Regions from separate parts of the Pseudoalteromonas sp. SaAl2 genome, predicted to be linked through region 4. Evidence: predicted binding sites of a transcription regulator. Region 4 holds the regulator's gene; each other region holds the start of a gene.
The links. The regulator LexA, encoded in region 4, represses DNA repair genes until DNA is damaged. The targets are predictions, from matches to a motif close to TACTGTATNNNNATACAGTA.

Region 1: a site for LexA is predicted at 2,261-2,280, ahead of uvrD (DNA helicase II). Genes of this name have one in related genera too.
Region 2: a site for LexA is predicted at 2,393-2,412, ahead of ruvC (crossover junction endodeoxyribonuclease RuvC). Genes of this name have one in related genera too.
Region 3: a site for LexA is predicted at 1,974-1,993, ahead of ACU8V8_RS03695 (YebG family protein). Genes of this name have one in related genera too.

The regions. Positions count from the first base shown of each region.
Region 1 covers NZ_CM129605.1:9,667-13,875, forward strand. The annotation lists partial or broken gene ACU8V8_RS00030 (GNAT family N-acetyltransferase) at 1-53, opposite strand, end outside; gene uvrD (DNA helicase II) at 31-2,196, opposite strand; gene ACU8V8_RS00040 (hypothetical protein) at 2,506-2,730, shown strand; gene ACU8V8_RS00045 (YacL family protein) at 2,847-3,215, shown strand; gene ACU8V8_RS00050 (peroxiredoxin-like family protein) at 3,251-3,880, opposite strand; gene ACU8V8_RS00055 (dUTP diphosphatase) at 4,003-4,209, shown strand, end outside.
Region 2 covers NZ_CM129605.1:1,859,774-1,863,982, reverse strand. The annotation lists partial or broken gene ACU8V8_RS09035 (ABC transporter permease) at 1-2,315, shown strand, start outside; gene ruvC (crossover junction endodeoxyribonuclease RuvC) at 2,460-2,984, shown strand; gene ruvA (Holliday junction branch migration protein RuvA) at 2,987-3,607, shown strand; gene ruvB (Holliday junction branch migration DNA helicase RuvB) at 3,615-4,209, shown strand, end outside.
Region 3 covers NZ_CM129605.1:782,436-786,644, forward strand. The annotation lists gene putP (sodium/proline symporter PutP) at 51-1,529, shown strand; gene ACU8V8_RS03695 (YebG family protein) at 1,610-1,924, opposite strand; gene ACU8V8_RS03700 (ComEA family DNA-binding protein) at 2,185-2,484, shown strand; gene ACU8V8_RS03705 (hypothetical protein) at 2,545-2,856, opposite strand; gene dsbB (disulfide bond formation protein DsbB) at 2,856-3,368, opposite strand; gene fadR (fatty acid metabolism transcriptional regulator FadR) at 3,666-4,209, shown strand, end outside.
Region 4 covers NZ_CM129605.1:3,636,690-3,640,898, forward strand. The annotation lists partial or broken gene ACU8V8_RS17190 (hypothetical protein) at 1-350, shown strand, start outside; gene ACU8V8_RS17195 (PaaI family thioesterase) at 347-790, opposite strand; gene ACU8V8_RS17200 (hypothetical protein) at 901-1,677, shown strand; gene lexA (transcriptional repressor LexA) at 1,772-2,389, shown strand; gene coxB (cytochrome c oxidase subunit II) at 2,800-3,942, shown strand; gene ctaD (cytochrome c oxidase subunit I) at 3,942-4,209, shown strand, end outside.

The DNA.
Region 1 (4,209 bases), 170 kb from region 4:
AGTTGTGATAATGTTTTGTTTAGTTCAGTATTAAATTGCTTGAAGTCGTGCATATTGGGTTACTAGCCATTTACTGCCTACATCGTCAAAGTTCACTTGCACTCGTGATTGAGCACCAGCACCTTCATAATTTAATACAGTACCTATACCAAATTTTGCATGTACAACGCGTTGGCCTAAATTAAAGCCGCTATCTTCAAATGCTGCATGGCTGACTGATGAGCTAAAGCGCCCTGCTGCAGGTGGGCGAGAGACTTGAGTTTTAATGCGGATTTCTTCAACACAATCTTCAGGCATTTCACGTAAAAAGCGTGACGGGCTGTGGTATTTTTCTTGGCCGTATAAACGGCGGCTTTCGGCATGGCTAATATAAAGCTTTTCCATTGCACGTGTCATGCCTACATAACACAGGCGGCGCTCTTCTTCTAAACGGCCAGATTCTTCATTACTCTGCTGAGAAGGGAACATGCCTTCTTCAACACCCACCATAAATACCAACGGGAACTCTAAACCTTTTGCTGAGTGAAGTGTCATCATTTGCACTGCGTCTTCATGTTCTTCTGCTTGGCCATCACCTGATTCAAGCGAGGTGTAGGCTAAAAAGCCTTGCAGTGGTGAACTAAACTCTTCGTCTTCGGGTAATTCATACTGACCACAGGCGCTAATAAGCTCTTCTAAGTTTTCTACTCGAGCACGGCCTTTTTCACCTTTCTCGGCTTGGTACATGGCCATTAAGCCTGATGTTTGAATTGCGTACTTGGCTTGTTCTTCGAGTGTAAGGTCGCCAATCTTATCTTCTATATGCTCAACCAGCTCAACAAATTTAGTCACAACACTGGCTGCGCGACCAGATAAATGTTGTTGCTCAACAACTGCTTTAGCAGCATACCAAAGAGGCAATGACTCAGCACGAGCGCAATCACGTATGTGACTTAGGGTTTTATCACCAATACCGCGGGCAGGCGTGTTGATGACACGTTCAAATGCAGCATCATCTTGACGGTTACCGACAAGGCGTAAATAAGCCAGTGCATCTTTGATCTCTTGACGTTCGAAGAATCGCATACCGCCATAAATACGGTATTTTAAGCCTTCTTGTAACATGGCTTCTTCAAGTACCCGCGATTGCGCATTACTACGATATAAAATAGCCGCATCTTGTAATGCATTACCCGCATTAAGCCAACTACGTAGTTTACTGCTAACAAAACGTGCTTCATCTAATTCGTTAAACGCGGCATAGATAGAGATTGGCTCACCTTCATTGCCATCAGTCCACAAGCTTTTACCCATACGGTCTGAGTTGTTTTGAATCAACGCATTGGATGCTTTAAGAATAGTGGCTGTTGATCGGTAGTTTTGTTCAAGGCGAATTGTTTCGGCTTCAAAATCAGTTAAGAAACGTTTGATGTTTTCAATTTTTGCACCACGCCAACCATAAATACTTTGATCATCATCACCAACAATCATAATGCTATTGGTATCGCCAGCAAGTAGCTTAAGCCATGCATATTGAATGGTGTTGGTATCTTGGAACTCGTCCACTAACATGTGGGCAAAGCGCTGTTGATAATGGCGCAGTAAGGTTGGGTTATTTTTTAAGACTTCAAAACTACGTAGCAGAATTTCGGCAAAATCAACCAAACCGGCACGATCGCAGGCCTCCTGATAAGCGGTATAAACCTTAAGCATCATTTGCTCATTGATATCATAAGCCTGAATGTCTTTTGGGCGTAGGCCTTCATCTTTTTTCGCGCTGATGTACCAACCAAACTGTTTAGCAGGCCATTTTTTATCATCAATGTTCATCGCTTTTAATAAGCGTTTGATCATTCTTAGTTGGTCGTCGGAATCTAAAATTTGAAATGCTTCAGGTAAATTAGCTTCACGGTGATGTGCGCGTAAAATACGATGCGATAAACCATGGAATGTACCAATCCACATGCCGCCGACTGGTGCGCCGAGTGTTTCTTCAACCCGAGAGCGCATTTCTTTTGCTGCTTTATTGGTAAACGTTACCGCAAAAATACTGTAAGGCGATGCTTGCTCTACTTGCATTAACCACGCAATACGATGAACTAATACTCGAGTTTTACCAGAGCCTGCGCCTGCGAGCACCAGCATATTTTGCAGTGGAGCAGCTACGGCATCACGTTGTTTGTCATTTAAGCCATCGAGTAATTCTGAAACGTCCATCATCACGCCTTTTCAATCAATATTGCAGGCAGTATAACAGGTGTTTTTGTTAGGCTAAATAAAATACTGTTTTTATAAACAGTTAATTTTAAAATGTTCTTTATTTTATTCTCAAGGCTTTTTAGCTAAGCTATTGTTGTAAACAATATTTACTGATAGCCAATTTGACTGATATTTAGTAAAAACCACGATTTAAGAGAAGTCTCTATTTGTCAGTGTTATTTAAGATTTTGATTATTAATGAATTAAAAATTGGCATGAAGTGTGTAAGTATCTAATAAGAAAATTAAATTAATAATTGAGGTTAACATGGCAGAGCAAGGTTCAGGCGGTAATGTAATCGCAGCAATTTGTAATATATTTTTTCCAGGTCTAGGGCAGCTAGTACAAGGGCGAATCTTGGCAGCTCTTGTTTTCGCAATAATTGTTTTTGGCGGTTATGCGCTATGGTTTTTGGTAATCCCTCCTATCATAGGTGCAATATTTCATTTGTGGTCGATCATTGATGCCGCACGTTTTAGAACTTATCGGTAGCAGGTTTAGCGAAAGACAAAAAATAGCGCTTTATAGCGCTGTTTTTGTATCTGGCTTTCGTTATTTGTAACTGACTAGGTTATAATTCTTCGCATAAGTAGTACTGGACTATAATTATGGAATATCAATTTATACGTGACCCTATCAGCGGATTGCGTATTAAAATTAGCAGTGAACACGCAGTGATTGGCCGCTGGTTAAATGAAGAGATCGGCAAAGATAAAATAGCTATGGTGCAAGCTCTAATTGCGTCAGTTGCCAGCAGCTTTGAGCCGCTGACTTTACAAGGCCAAGAAATAGACTTGATCTTAAATAAAGACGAAGCCATTTTTGAAGCCCATGCATTGCACCAAGATTCAGAAGATTTAATCGCTTATCAAGATGATGAACTCATGCTTGAAGAAAACGGGCTTAGCAGCGGCTGTGGCTTTGAAGACTTTGTTGATTTAATTAACTCTTGGCAAGAGTTTACTTCAGGAAGATAAGCGGGGCGGATCTCCCTGCTAATAAATTATGCCGACTATTGCTCTGCGACTGACTTAACTGCTGCCAATAGTAAGTTTTCTGTTAGGCGCACCTTATAGTTTGGGTTAGCGTATTGAAAGTTCACTAGCCCCTTCTTATCAACCACAAATACTGCCGGTACAGGCAGGGCCACCTTTGCTTTGCCATCTAACGACACAAAGTTTACACCTAGTTTATTACGGTAAATAGTAGCTGTTTTATCGTCTAAATAAAATGCAAGGCCAAGCGCTTGACTTAGTGTAAGGCTATCATCAGAAAGTAGCTGATAATTGGGTGAATCTATTTTACTCTCAGCTAATTTTTCTGGGCTGTCGGGTGATACCGCAATAATTTGCGCACCTAAATCAGCGATTTGTTGTTCTATATTTTGAATGCTGGCTAATTGTTTTGAGCAGTACGGGCACCAGCCACCACGGTAAACGATTAGTACGGTTGTTTTTTCAGCGAAACGTTTGCTTAAATCAACATTATTCCCATCTTTATCTTTTAATGTTGTAGCAGGAACCATTAATCCTGGCATCAGTGGGCTGACCTTTTCCGCTTCATTGGCGATGTTGGTTGCCGTTGCTGCAGATACAACAGTGCTAATGAGCATTGAGCAAGCGAGTAAGATAGGTTTTAGCATTTCATTCCCTTATTGATTGTTTAAACGTTCAGTTAGAAGACAGACTAGCAAGATAAACAATTTCATCAAACTTAATTTATCTGTATTATTAACGGCAATTAAAAATAGTAACTGGAAGAGACATGTCTGCCAATTTAAATAAACTAGTGGTGATGCTAGAAATGCAAAACGCTATGAATACCAAAGTCCATAAGCAATGGTTTAGCCAGGGTTTTGAATGGAATCGCGCAATTTGGGTTGAATGTGCAGAGATGCTTGATCATTATGGTTGGAAGTGGTGGAAAAAACAGACTCCAGATACCGAACAAGTAATCCTTGAACTCGTGGAT
Region 2 (4,209 bases), 1.8 Mb from region 4:
TAGCCATGCATTACCTGACGACTACTTAGCCGAAGCAAGTAGCTATAACTTAAAAACAGCCACATTGACTTATTTCGATACCATGCTTTTTGCTAATGATGAAATGCAATTAAGCTCAGTTAAAGCTGTGTCGGAGCATTATCCGTTAAAAGGTGAGCTTAAGGTTAAATCAAGTTTAACTGCAAACGTCGAAGTCGCAACCCAAGGGCCAAATGTTGGTAATGTTTGGTTTAGTGAGTCTGTTTTTTATGCATTAAACGTAAAAGTTGGCGATTCAGTTGAGTTGGGCGCTGCGCAATTTACTATCGAAAAAGTATTAGTGGAAGAGCCTGATGCACCTTTTAATATCTTTTCAAGTAGCCGGCGCGTATTACTCAACGAAGCGGATATAGCGAAAACGCAAGTGATCCAACCCGGTAGCCGAGTATATTATCGCCAATTATACGCTGGTGATGAAAGTGACATTAGCGACTTTTATGCTTGGTTAAAACCTCAGATGAAAGAAAATCAGCAATGGTATGGCGTTAAAGATAGGCAGTCGCCAATTGCTAGGAGCTTAAATCGTGCCGAAAGCTTTTTATTATTAGCTGGGTTATTAGGCATAATATTAGCGGCTGTTGCTATTGCAGTATCAGCAAAACGTTATTGTGAACGTCAATATGATCCAGTAGCGATGATGAAAACCCTTGGTGGTAGCCGTGCAACAATCCGTAAAATATACCTTTTACACTTATCTATGGTGTGTGTGTTCTCTGTTTTGATTGGGCTATTAATTGGCTATGCTCTGCAAGGTATTGCTACTGATTATTTAGCTAAATCAATGAATAACACTTTGCCTGATGCGAGTATTAAACCATGGTTAGTCGCTATCGGTACGGGTGTAATTTGTGCGGTGATGTTTTCAATTAAACCGTTACTCGATTTATTCGATATACCGCCACTAAGGGTATTGCGCCGTAATTTAGGCGATAAATTATTAGTGAGTAAAGTGCATTTAGCGATGTCTGGCGTTACGGTGTTTTTGTTAATGTGGCTGTTTAGTAATAACTTAAAGATAACCGCTATTTTATTTGCCTCGACTCTTGTATTAATTGGTTTGTTATTTGGCTTGTCGCGGCTCATTTTTGGTGGTGGTCGTAAGCTTGGCCTGCGTCCCGGTAACAGTTGGTCGCTAGCAATTGCATCTATCCAAAAGCGGGCAAATGCCAATGCCGTGCAGTTAATTAGTTTTTTCGCTGGCAATCAAATTACTGTTGTTTTTGATTGTTCTTAAAAATGACATGATCTCAGATTGGGAGTCACAACTTCCCAGTGATGCACCCAATGCTTTTTTAGTCAACATAACTGAAACTGAGTTGCCTGAAGTGAATAAGTTCTTAGCGCAAAAAGACATTCTTGTTTCAGAATTTTACCCCACAATACGCGGTCGTGTTAATGCGGTAAATGGCGAGCTTGTTGCTCGCGAAGTCTCACTTGAAGATAACGAGAAAAAAGATGAAGAAGCTCGCTCAGGTATTGGTCGTGAGCTTAATTTAACGTGGCTCGCAGAGCCGCCTGCTCATAATGAAATTATTGATGGACAGTGGTTTTCTGACGAGGCAATTGCCGAGGCATCAGTTGAACAATCAATGCTTGATAGACTTGATATTAAGCTTGGCGATACGTTAACGTTTTTAATTGGCGCTCAATCGTTTGACGCGAAAGTCACTAGCGTTCGCAAAGTGAACTGGGCAACATTAAAACCTAACTTTTTTATTATTTTGAGCCCAGATGTATTGGCAGACTTTCCTGCAACCTATATCTCATCGGTACGTATTGAAGCTGAGCAAAAACGTGACTTTAGTGAGCTTTTACGCACATATCCAACTATTAATGCTATTGATGTTGATAGTTTTGTTAAGCAAATACGTTCGACTATATCTCAAGTATCGCTCGCAATAGGGTTTGTATTAGCCATCGTTGTTTTATGTGGTGCACTGGTGCTTATCTCGCAAGTGCAGGCAAGCCTTGGTGAACGTATGCAAGAAATTGTAATACTTCGTACTTTGGGTGCCAAAGGCAGGTTAATAAAAAATGCCACCTTGTATGAATTTTTACTGCTCGGGGCTACTGCAGGGTTTGTTGCAGCTTTGATAAGCGACGTGGCTCTGTTTATTGTGCAAAGAGAAATGTTTGAACTGGCAGGTAAATTACACCCTCATATTTGGTTAATTGGTCCTATCGCTGGCGGTGTATTTGTAGCTGCGTTAGGTTATTTAATGATTGCCAGGACAATGCGCAAAAACACGCAAGGTTTGCTACGCTCATTAGCGTAAGTTTTAATTTGCGTTATTATTAACTTGAAGTACCCGCATTAGCGGGTATTTTTTTGATTTATTGAAAATTAACAATGCACTGGTAATTTATACAGTGCTCTGGCATTATTGCCATATTAACGATTTATAGGTGTAGGTTAGCGTTTGGCTATAATTTTAGGGATCGATCCCGGCTCTCGATTAACGGGTTACGGTGTTATTGAGCATCAAGGCGCTAAATTTAACTATTTAGGCAGTGGTTGTATTAAATTGGCTGAACATGAGTTTCCTATTCGATTAAAAATGATTTACCAAGGTGTTAGCCAGCTTATCGAGCAGTTTTCGCCAACCACATTTGCAATTGAAAAAGTATTTATGGCCCATAACCCAGACTCAGCATTAAAGCTTGGGCAAGCAAGAGGCGCAGCCATTGTGGGAGCATCAATGGCTGAGCTACCAGTGTTTGAGTATTCAGCTCGGCAGATAAAGCAAGCAGTTGTAGGGCACGGTGGGGCTGATAAATCTCAAGTCCAGCAGATGGTTAAAAATATTTTAAACTTACCAGGTACTCCCCAAGCTGATGCCGCTGATGCGTTGGCTATTGCTATTTGCCATGCACACTCTGAACAAAATTTAATAAAACTAGCGGGTAGTGCTTCAAAAACCGTTAGAGGAAGATTAAGGAAGTAAACATGATCGGTCGTTTAAATGGTGTGTTAGTTGAAAAACAAGCGCCAGAAATACTCATTGAAGTCAGCGGTGTTGGGTACGAAGTAAACATGCCCATGACCTGTTTTTATGACTTACCAAATATTGGCGAAAACACCATAGTCTATACCCATTTTGTGGTACGAGAAGATGCGCAATTATTGTTTGGCTTTAATAACAAGGTAGAGAGAGCGTTATTTCGTGAACTATTAAAAGCAAATGGGGTAGGACCAAAGCTTGGGCTTGCGATTTTATCTGGCATGTCGGCGCAACAGTTTGTCAGTTGTGTAAATAATGAAGATGCAACCAGCTTAGTAAAATTACCCGGAGTGGGTAAGAAAACCGCAGAGCGCCTTGTACTTGAAATGAAAGACAGACTAAAAGACTGGGGTAATGACTTATTTACACCATTTAGCGATAATGCAGTTATTGAACCGGTTGCAAACGATACGTTGGTTGCAAATAATGCATCAGACGATGCGGTATCTGCACTCGTTTCTTTAGGCTATAAACTAGCTCAAGCACAAAAAACAGTTAAAGCTGTTGGTAAGCCTGGTATGTCTACAGAGAATCTAATTAAAGAATCTCTAAAATCAATGTTGTGAGTAAACCATGATTGAAGCGGATCGTCTCATAGACGCAAGCGAGCAAAGTAACGAAGATGTTGTTGATCGCGCCATAAGGCCAAAATTACTGGCAGATTACACTGGTCAGCCTCATGTCAAACAGCAAATGGAAATATTTATAGAAGCGGCACGTAGCCGTAATGAAGCACTCGATCATTTATTAATATTTGGCCCTCCAGGGCTGGGTAAAACCACCTTAGCTAATATTGTCGCCAATGAGCTAAATGTAAATATTAAAACCACATCAGGTCCTGTGCTTGAAAAAGCAGGAGACTTAGCCGCGCTGCTAACTAACCTTGAAGAAGGTGATGTACTGTTTATTGACGAAATTCACCGATTAAGTCCACAAGTTGAAGAAATTCTCTATCCCGCGATGGAGGATTACCAACTTGACTTGATGATTGGTGAAGGTCCTGCGGCCCGTTCAATAAAATTAGATTTGCCAGCATTTACACTAATAGGTGCAACTACACGAGCTGGGTCGTTAACGTCACCGTTACGTGATAGATTTGGCATTGTGCAACGGTTAGAGTTTTATTCAATTGCTGATTTATCAACGATTGTTGGCCGTTCTGCTCATT
Region 3 (4,209 bases), 950 kb from region 4:
TCATTATTAGGATTAAAAGCCAGATTTAAACTTCTTAAGCGGAGGCAAATTTGGAAACAGGAATGATTATTTCTTTAGCTGCGTATTTTATCGTTATGTTAGGGATTGGCCTATATGCGTATAAACAGTCAACCAGTGATGTATCTGGTTATATGCTGGGTGGGCGTAGTTTGTCACCTTCAGTAGCTGCACTTTCAGCAGGCGCGTCAGATATGAGCGGCTGGATATTAATGGGTTTACCTGGTGCTATGTTTGTAACCGGCTTTAGTAGCACTTGGATTGCAATTGGGTTAGTACTCGGGGCTTGGGCAAACTACTTCTTAGTGGCACCACGGCTTAGGGTTTACACTGAGAAAGCAAATGACTCAATCACCATTCCAGACTATTTCTCAAATCGTTTCACCGATAAATCAAACTTACTCCGTGTGGTATCAGCGGTTGTGATTATTGTGTTCTTTACACTCTACACTTCTTCGGGCGTGGTTGCTGGCGGTAAGTTATTCGAAAGCTCGTTTGGCTTGAGCTATGAAATGGGTCTTTACATAACAACAGGCGTGGTTGTTTTATACACCTTGTTTGGTGGTTTCTTAGCAGTAAGCTTAACCGACTTTGTACAAGGCTGTATTATGTTTGTTGCATTAATATTGGTACCGACAGTCGCGTATTCATTATTGGAGCAACCATTAGAATCTACATTGCATAGTGTTAATCCAGATATGCTTAACTGGATTGGTGCAGGCTCTATATTAGGTATAATTTCGGCGATGGCGTGGGGCTTAGGCTATTTTGGTCAACCACATATTATTGTACGTTTTATGTCTGTACGTAGTGTAAAAGATATGCCGACTGCTCGTCGCATTGGTATGAGCTGGATGATAATAGCTGCTATTGGTGCTGTAGGCACTGGTTTATTTGGTGCAGCTTATACCTACGAAAATAATATTGTAGTAGATGATCCTGAGACTATTTTCTTGATTTTGTCAGAGCTGTTATTCCATCCCTTAATTGCAGGCTTTTTATTAGCAGCAATTTTGGCTGCTATAATGAGTACCATTTCGTCACAGCTACTTGTCAGCTCAAGTTCATTGACTGAAGATTTTTATAAAACCTTCTTACGTAAAGAGGCAAGTGACACTGAACTGGTAACAGTAGGGCGTATTAGCGTTGCCATTGTCGCGCTATGTGCAATCTACTTAGCGTATGATCGCGATAGTTCAATATTAGATTTAGTCAGTAATGCATGGGCTGGTTTTGGTGCCGCATTTGGTCCACTGGTATTATTTAGCCTGTATTGGAAACGAATGAACTTTGCTGGCGCACTTGCTGGTATGCTAGTGGGTGCTATAACCGTATTGGTCTGGATTTATGCGCCTATAACAATTGATGGTGAAAAACTCAGTAGCCTTATTTACGAGATTGTACCTGGCTTTATTCTTTCAAGTATTGCCATTTTAGTCGTAAGCTTAGCGACACCTGCTCCAAGTAATGAAATTACTACTTTATTTGATGATGTAGAAAAGTCACTGTAAGTAACTAAAATTCAGGTGAAGTTTTAAAACACGCATAAAAAAGGAGCCTAAGAGCTCCTTTTTTCTTGAATTAAGCTTTATTAACTTGCGGCTTTATCTTCAGGATTTTTTGTTTCAGTGGTTGCCGTGTCTTTCTTTGTTTTTGCAGCTGGTTTGCTTACAGGTTCTTTTGCGCCTTTTAATACATTAATGAAATCATCTTTGCTTTTTGCGATTTCAAGCGCTAAAGATTCAATTTGTTGCTCGCTTAAGGGGACATCCACTTTTTCGAGCATTACTTCAAGTGATTCTGCAATATCGAGCATTTTGTCATACGCATCAGCTTCTTTTTTAGTAGTAAACGTCATTCGCTCGACTCCGTTTCTTTCTACAACATATTTAACAACAACAGCCATGATCTCTCCTGCCAATTAGCTTAGTGTGAATTAACGCACTGATATTGATTACTGTTTTTATATACAGTAATTGTTTGCGGGCGTATTTGCAAGTGAACTTTTTTATTTTTTATTATAGGTACAGTTGACAAAGTAATTGCTCTTTACTTTATTTATAGAGTCACACTTTTTTAGTACCTAATGGTTTTTATGTTAGTTAAAAGGGTGTCGTAAACATTTACTATTAATTGAGTCCATGTATGGATATCACGGAGGAAAACATGAAGTTACTAAGTTTAGTAGTTGTACTAGTCAGTTTAGGCTTTATAAGCCCAAGTTATGCGAGCGATACTAAGTCTGCACCAGTAAGTCAGGCAGTAAAAAAGCTTGAGAGTATCAATATAAATAAAGCCAGTGTAGAGCAACTGATGCAGTTACCTGGTATTGGTAAGTCAAAGGCGCGCGCTATTATTGACTATCGAACAAAGCAAGGAAAATTTAAATCAGTTGCTGATTTAACGAACGTGAAGGGCATTGGAGATAAATTGCTGGCAAAGTTAGATGGCAAAATAAAAACCTAAGCTTATAGCTAAGTTATAGATTAATTACTTGATAATATAAGCAAAGATTTACAAGGCGAATTAGTTTTCGCCTTGCTTTCCTTCTTGTTGCTTTAATGCATCGGCTATAAAAGGCCTTGCAAACGCAATTTCAACGGGTGTGGTTAATAACGGGTAGCTTAAACCTGCTACTAATAAAGCTGCTAACATTAACCAACCTTCAATATAAATAAGAGAGGCGAATACAGGCGTTAGTAACAGCAATTTGACAATACGTAAGCTGATCTTTTGCAGTGGTGAAAGCATTGATAAGGCAACTGCAATTATGTGTTGGCGTTGACGTACTTTAAGGTGCTGCAATTGCTTAACTTGGCTTGAAAAAAACGCAAACATTATACGCTCTTCTTAATCATTAGGCGTGAAAAAACAACCACGATTAAAACTAAGCTGAACAAGCCAAAGATAATTTCCATCCATGCAGGCATACTTAAGCCTAAAAATTGCCAATCAATATTACCGCAGTCGCCTGTAGCAGCAAAAAATTGCGGCATCCACTCATGTAACGGCACGGGAAAATTAGGTTCAAACTCACAGCTAAATGCGAATGGGTCGGTTGTCGTTTGCATATCAATATGTTCACGGGCCAATAAAAAGCCCCATATACTCGCAACAGCCCAGCTAGAAAGTGCAGTAATGCGTATTATTATGTTACTTGGATTAATCGCCCCAATAATCCCTGCGATTAATAGACCGAGCATCGCTGTTCGTTGATATATACACATGATACAAGGCTCTAAGCCCATTTGATATTGGAAAAATAAAGCAATAACTTCAAATGTAAAAGCAGTCAATGCTAATAAAACCCAAGGCGTACGTCTGTGCGCTAAACTTGCTAACCAATTCATAAGATTTCCGTTTATCTATTTTATAGTGAGATTATGGCTTAGTCATTAATCAAGGTGCAAGGATAAACCTCTCTGAGTTATTAAAATCATGCAAATGCTTGTTAAATTGCTTTATAAGATGCGTTTGCTAAGTTTTATCGTGCTCTGTTTCATTAAGTAGTTATTATCTAAATTGCACTAACCTGAAAAATAGCCCAGTTCTGAGTTACTTTACTTGTTAGTTTTGCTTCGTCTGGTACAATCAGTCAGTTAATAGCATTTAAGTGAAGTAATATTGATAACTCAAGTGGGAATTGAATGAGAATTTTTAAAGCGAAAAGTCCAGCTGGATTTGCAGAAGAGTATATAGTTGAATCAATCTGGAATGGTGATTTCCCTCCAGGCTCTATACTTCCTGCTGAGCGCGAGTTATCAGAGCTAATCGGTGTTACCCGTACTACATTACGTGAAGTTCTGCAGCGTTTAGCGCGTGATGGTTGGTTAACCATTCAACATGGTAAACCCACACGAGTAAATAATTTTTGGGAAACATCTGGCTTAAATATTCTTGAAACACTTGCTCGTCTTGATGAAGACAAAATGCCAGAGCTTACCGACCAGTTACTTTCTGCACGTACTAATATCAGTGCAATCTATACGCGTGCTGCAATCAAGCTAGCGCCAGAGCGTGTAATTGAAATCCTTTCACAAAGTGACGAGTTAGAAGACAGCGCGCAAGCATTTGCCGATTATGATTATAAAGTTCATCACGAATTAGCGGTTGCAGGTAACAATCGAATATATGTGCTAATTTTAAATGGCTTTAAAGGTTTCTATTCAAAAATTGGTTGCCATTACTTTT
Region 4 (4,209 bases):
AGAGCTTGAGTCTAAACAAGATATTAGTGCGCTAGTGGCTGACTTAAAAAAAAATTGCCACAGTTTTACATTATGACCACGATGAATATCGTCAATTAGCGCGTGTAGAAGCAAATATCGAGGTATCTACGCCGGATAAAGCAATTAATCACTTATGTGAGTTAATAGAGTCATGCTCACGTAATGCATTAAAACAGTGGCTGTCGTGTTCTCGGCGTACATTTGATATTGGCTTTGAGTCGGGTACTTCACCGAAATGTTTTAATCAAGCACTGCAAGCAGACACTCTGCTCAGAATATCTGCAATTGGTGCGGGTGTTGAAATAACGATTTACCCTATCGAAAGCTAATTTTTACGTTCAACCACTGCTGCGGTCATTCTTGATACGCAGCATAGCTCGTTGCGGCTATTTGTTATTTTAATTTCCCATACTGAAGTACGTCTGCCTAAATGAATAGGCTTTGCTATTGCGGTTAAAGTTCCATTGCGTGAAGCTTTTAAGTGATTGGCGTTGATTTCTTGGCCGACACAATAGAACTTAGTAAAATCAATCACAAAGTTTGCTGCATAACTGGCAACCGTTTCAGCAAGTACGACATTGGCACCGCCATGTACCATGCCCATAGGATTATGATGTTGAGGTATCGCGGGCATAGTGGCAACTAAGTAGTCATCACCAATCTCGCTAATTTCAATACCCATTGTTTTCATTAATGTACCTTGGCCGTTAATGCCCTCATCAAGTTGTTTACACTGTTCTAAGGTGATTGGTTGATACCAAATAGTCATGGAATGTCCTCAATTGAAAATTTAAAACCAGTCTACACTTTTGTACACTTTCCTACAGTTAAGATCATCAAAATAGCTAAAATGTACCTAATGTTACATTTTAGGAACGCATGATGAAAAAAGGAATAATGCTGTTAATTAGCTGCTTATCGTTATCCAGCTATGCAGATATCAATCATCAGATTGATCTCGGGTTCACGGATTTAAGTGGCTTGGATAAAGCATTTTTAGGTGCGAGATATCGTTATTTTAGTGATGACTTAAATGCTTTATCTGGCCCGCAGAACTTAAAGGCACATTTACATAGCGTGAGTAATGTCGCTATCGGCGGGTTTGCTAATGATAACCTGTATTACATAAATGCTGATGGCGCATATTACGCTGAAAATGGATTAATTCTATCCGGTGGTATCCAACATATAAATGACGATAGTAGTAATTGGCAATCAGATAGCTCTTTACTAAGTGCATCAATAGGTAATCAAGTAAACGATCAATTGCAAATTGGCTTAACTGCTTTTTATAGTCGGGTAGAAGAAACTCGCGTTTATTATCCAGGCGAGGAGCTAACTTCGGTAGAGTGGAGTTATGCGCCATACATTCGCTGGACTAAAATCAATCATAACCAAGGCTGGGATATAGAGGCAAAGCAATTGGCAGGGCGTTATCGCTTTATTCAAGGCCGGGCAAGCTATTATGTAAACCAAGGTTGGTCGGTTGCTTTAGTTGCTAACGTACATAACCGTGGCGATAGAAATGATAATTATGAGTTGCAAACACAGTACTGGTTTAATGAACATATAGCACTGAAGTTTGGTTTAGGCTCATCTTTGAAATCTGATGATGGTTTAAATAGCGCCACTTTATTGTTGAGTACCAGATGGTAATCAAGAAGGGTTAAAGGTAACTAATTTAAAATTTGCGATTTTTAAATAACTGTATATACTCACAGTTAAATGTACTGTATGGAAAACCAGTTGTATGCGCCCATTAACGAATCGTCAAGCTCAAATTCTTGAATTAATCAAAGTGTTTATCAAAGACACTGGTATGCCGCCTACGCGTGCTGAAATAGCCCAAACCTTGGGTTTTAAAAGTGCAAATGCTGCTGAAGAACACTTAAAAGCACTGGCTAAAAAAGGTGTTATTAAAATGAAGCCAGGCGCAAGCCGCGGTATTCAGCTGGTGGAAGAGGATGAACCCGAGCAACTAGGATTACCATTAATTGGCCGAGTAGCAGCTGGTGAACCAATACTTGCGCAACAGCATGTTGAAAGCCATTGCCAGATTGACCCTTTAATGTTCAAGCCTGCCGCTGATTTTTTATTGCGTGTACAGGGTATGAGTATGAAAGATATTGGCATTATGGATGGTGATTTACTTGCTGTGCATAAAACACAAGTTGCTGAAAACGGCCAAGTAGTTGTTGCGCGCGTTGATGATGATGTAACAGTAAAGCGCCTAGAAAAAGCCGGGCGTAAAGTTTTGTTGCACGCCGAAAATGAAGAGTTCTCAGCCATTGAAGTTGATTTAGAACATGAGTCTTTTAATATTGAAGGGCTTGCAGTCGGTGTGATCCGCAATGCAGATTGGATGTAAACCTATTTTGCACCAAATTGGTGATATTTGGTGCTTTCACTTTTATATTTTTATTTAACTGCTAGTTTTAGCACTTACCTGTAGCTACTAAACCCCTATACAAGCTAGGACTCTCCTGCTTTTAGCCATTTCTTTTCCCTCTTGAATTTAAAATAACGCGCTGATTTTGTATTGTTATTTTTGCACCAAAATAGAATTTTATTTGCACTAAAACTTGCTAATTGTTCATTTTTTAACTAATTGGTTAATACACTGTGTTAACGACAGATCTTTGGGGCCTTGCTGCAATTTATTGTTGCATGCGAAGAGACTAACTTAACCAGTTACAATAAAAATAACGAATTGGCGCGAAAAAAGCAGTGCCGCCTTTTCGCTTTGCGTTTAGCAATAGCATCAAAAGGAGCCGTCACATGGGTAAACTGAGCTCTACCTTGTGCCTTATATTATTTATGCTGCCGCAGCAATTATTGGCAAATAGCCAATTTAATATGCGCGAAGGTGTAACCGATATAAGTAATAATGTTTATCAACTGCACATGACAATTTTTATTATATGTTGTGTGATTGGGGTGATTGTATTTGCCGTTATGTTTTGGGCTTTAATACATCATCGCAAATCAAAAGGGGCTATACCAGCCCAATTCCATGAAAGCACTAAAGTTGAGATACTTTGGACTGCGATTCCGTTCGTCATCCTAATTGCAATGGCAGTGCCTGCGACAAAAACCTTAATTGCAATGGAAGATGCCAGTAAAGCTGATTTAACAATCAAAATTACTGGCTCGCAATGGAAATGGCATTATGAATATATGGGAGAAGACGTAGATTTTTACTCTATTTTATCAACACCGAGCGACCAAATTGGCAACCAGGCTGAAAAAACGGAAACCTACCTACTTGAAGTTGATAAACCTTTAGTTTTACCAATCAATAAAAAAATTCGCTTTTTAATGACCTCAGATGACGTTATTCACTCGTGGTGGGTGCCTGACTTTGCTGTTAAAAAAGATGCCAACCCTGGGTTTATTAATGAAACATGGACCAAAATTAACGAAGAGGGTATTTACCGTGGCCAGTGTGCCGAACTATGCGGTAAAGACCATGGCTTTATGCCTGTGGTTGTAGAGGCAAAGTCTGAGCAAGATTTTGTTAATTGGTTAGCCGATGCCAAGCAAGCTAAACAAAAGGCGGCTGCCGCAGATGCAGCATTGATGGACCAAACCTTATCTAAAGAAGAGTTAATGACCTTAGGTGAACAAGTCTATATGGCCAGTTGTGCAGCGTGCCATCAGCCTACCGGTATGGGGTTGTCTGGTGTTTTCCCTGCCCTAAAAGGTAGCCCTGTGGTATTGGGTGATGTTAATGAGCATATTGACGTTGTGGTTCATGGCCGCCCAGGCACAGCAATGCAGGCATTTGTAAAACAACTATCGATAAAACAACTTGCGGCGGTCGTGACCTATAAGCGTAATGCATGGGGTAATGACACGGGCGATGTGGTTCAACCTAGCCAAATTCAGGCTTTGATTGATGCAACTGCGGAGGCTAAGTAATGAGTAGCATAACAGACGAAAATAATAACGGCGCTGCGCATCACGATGCTGGACATCATCACGGTGCAACTGGGTTTAAGCGTTGGCTGTTTACGACTAACCATAAAGATATCGGGAGCTTATATCTAATATTTTCACTGACCATGTTTTTGATCGGTGGTGCCATGGCGATGGTGATCCGTGCTGAATTATTTCAGCCAGGATTACAATTAGTTGACCCGCACTTTTTTAATCAAATGACCACAGTCCATGGTTTGATAATGGTGT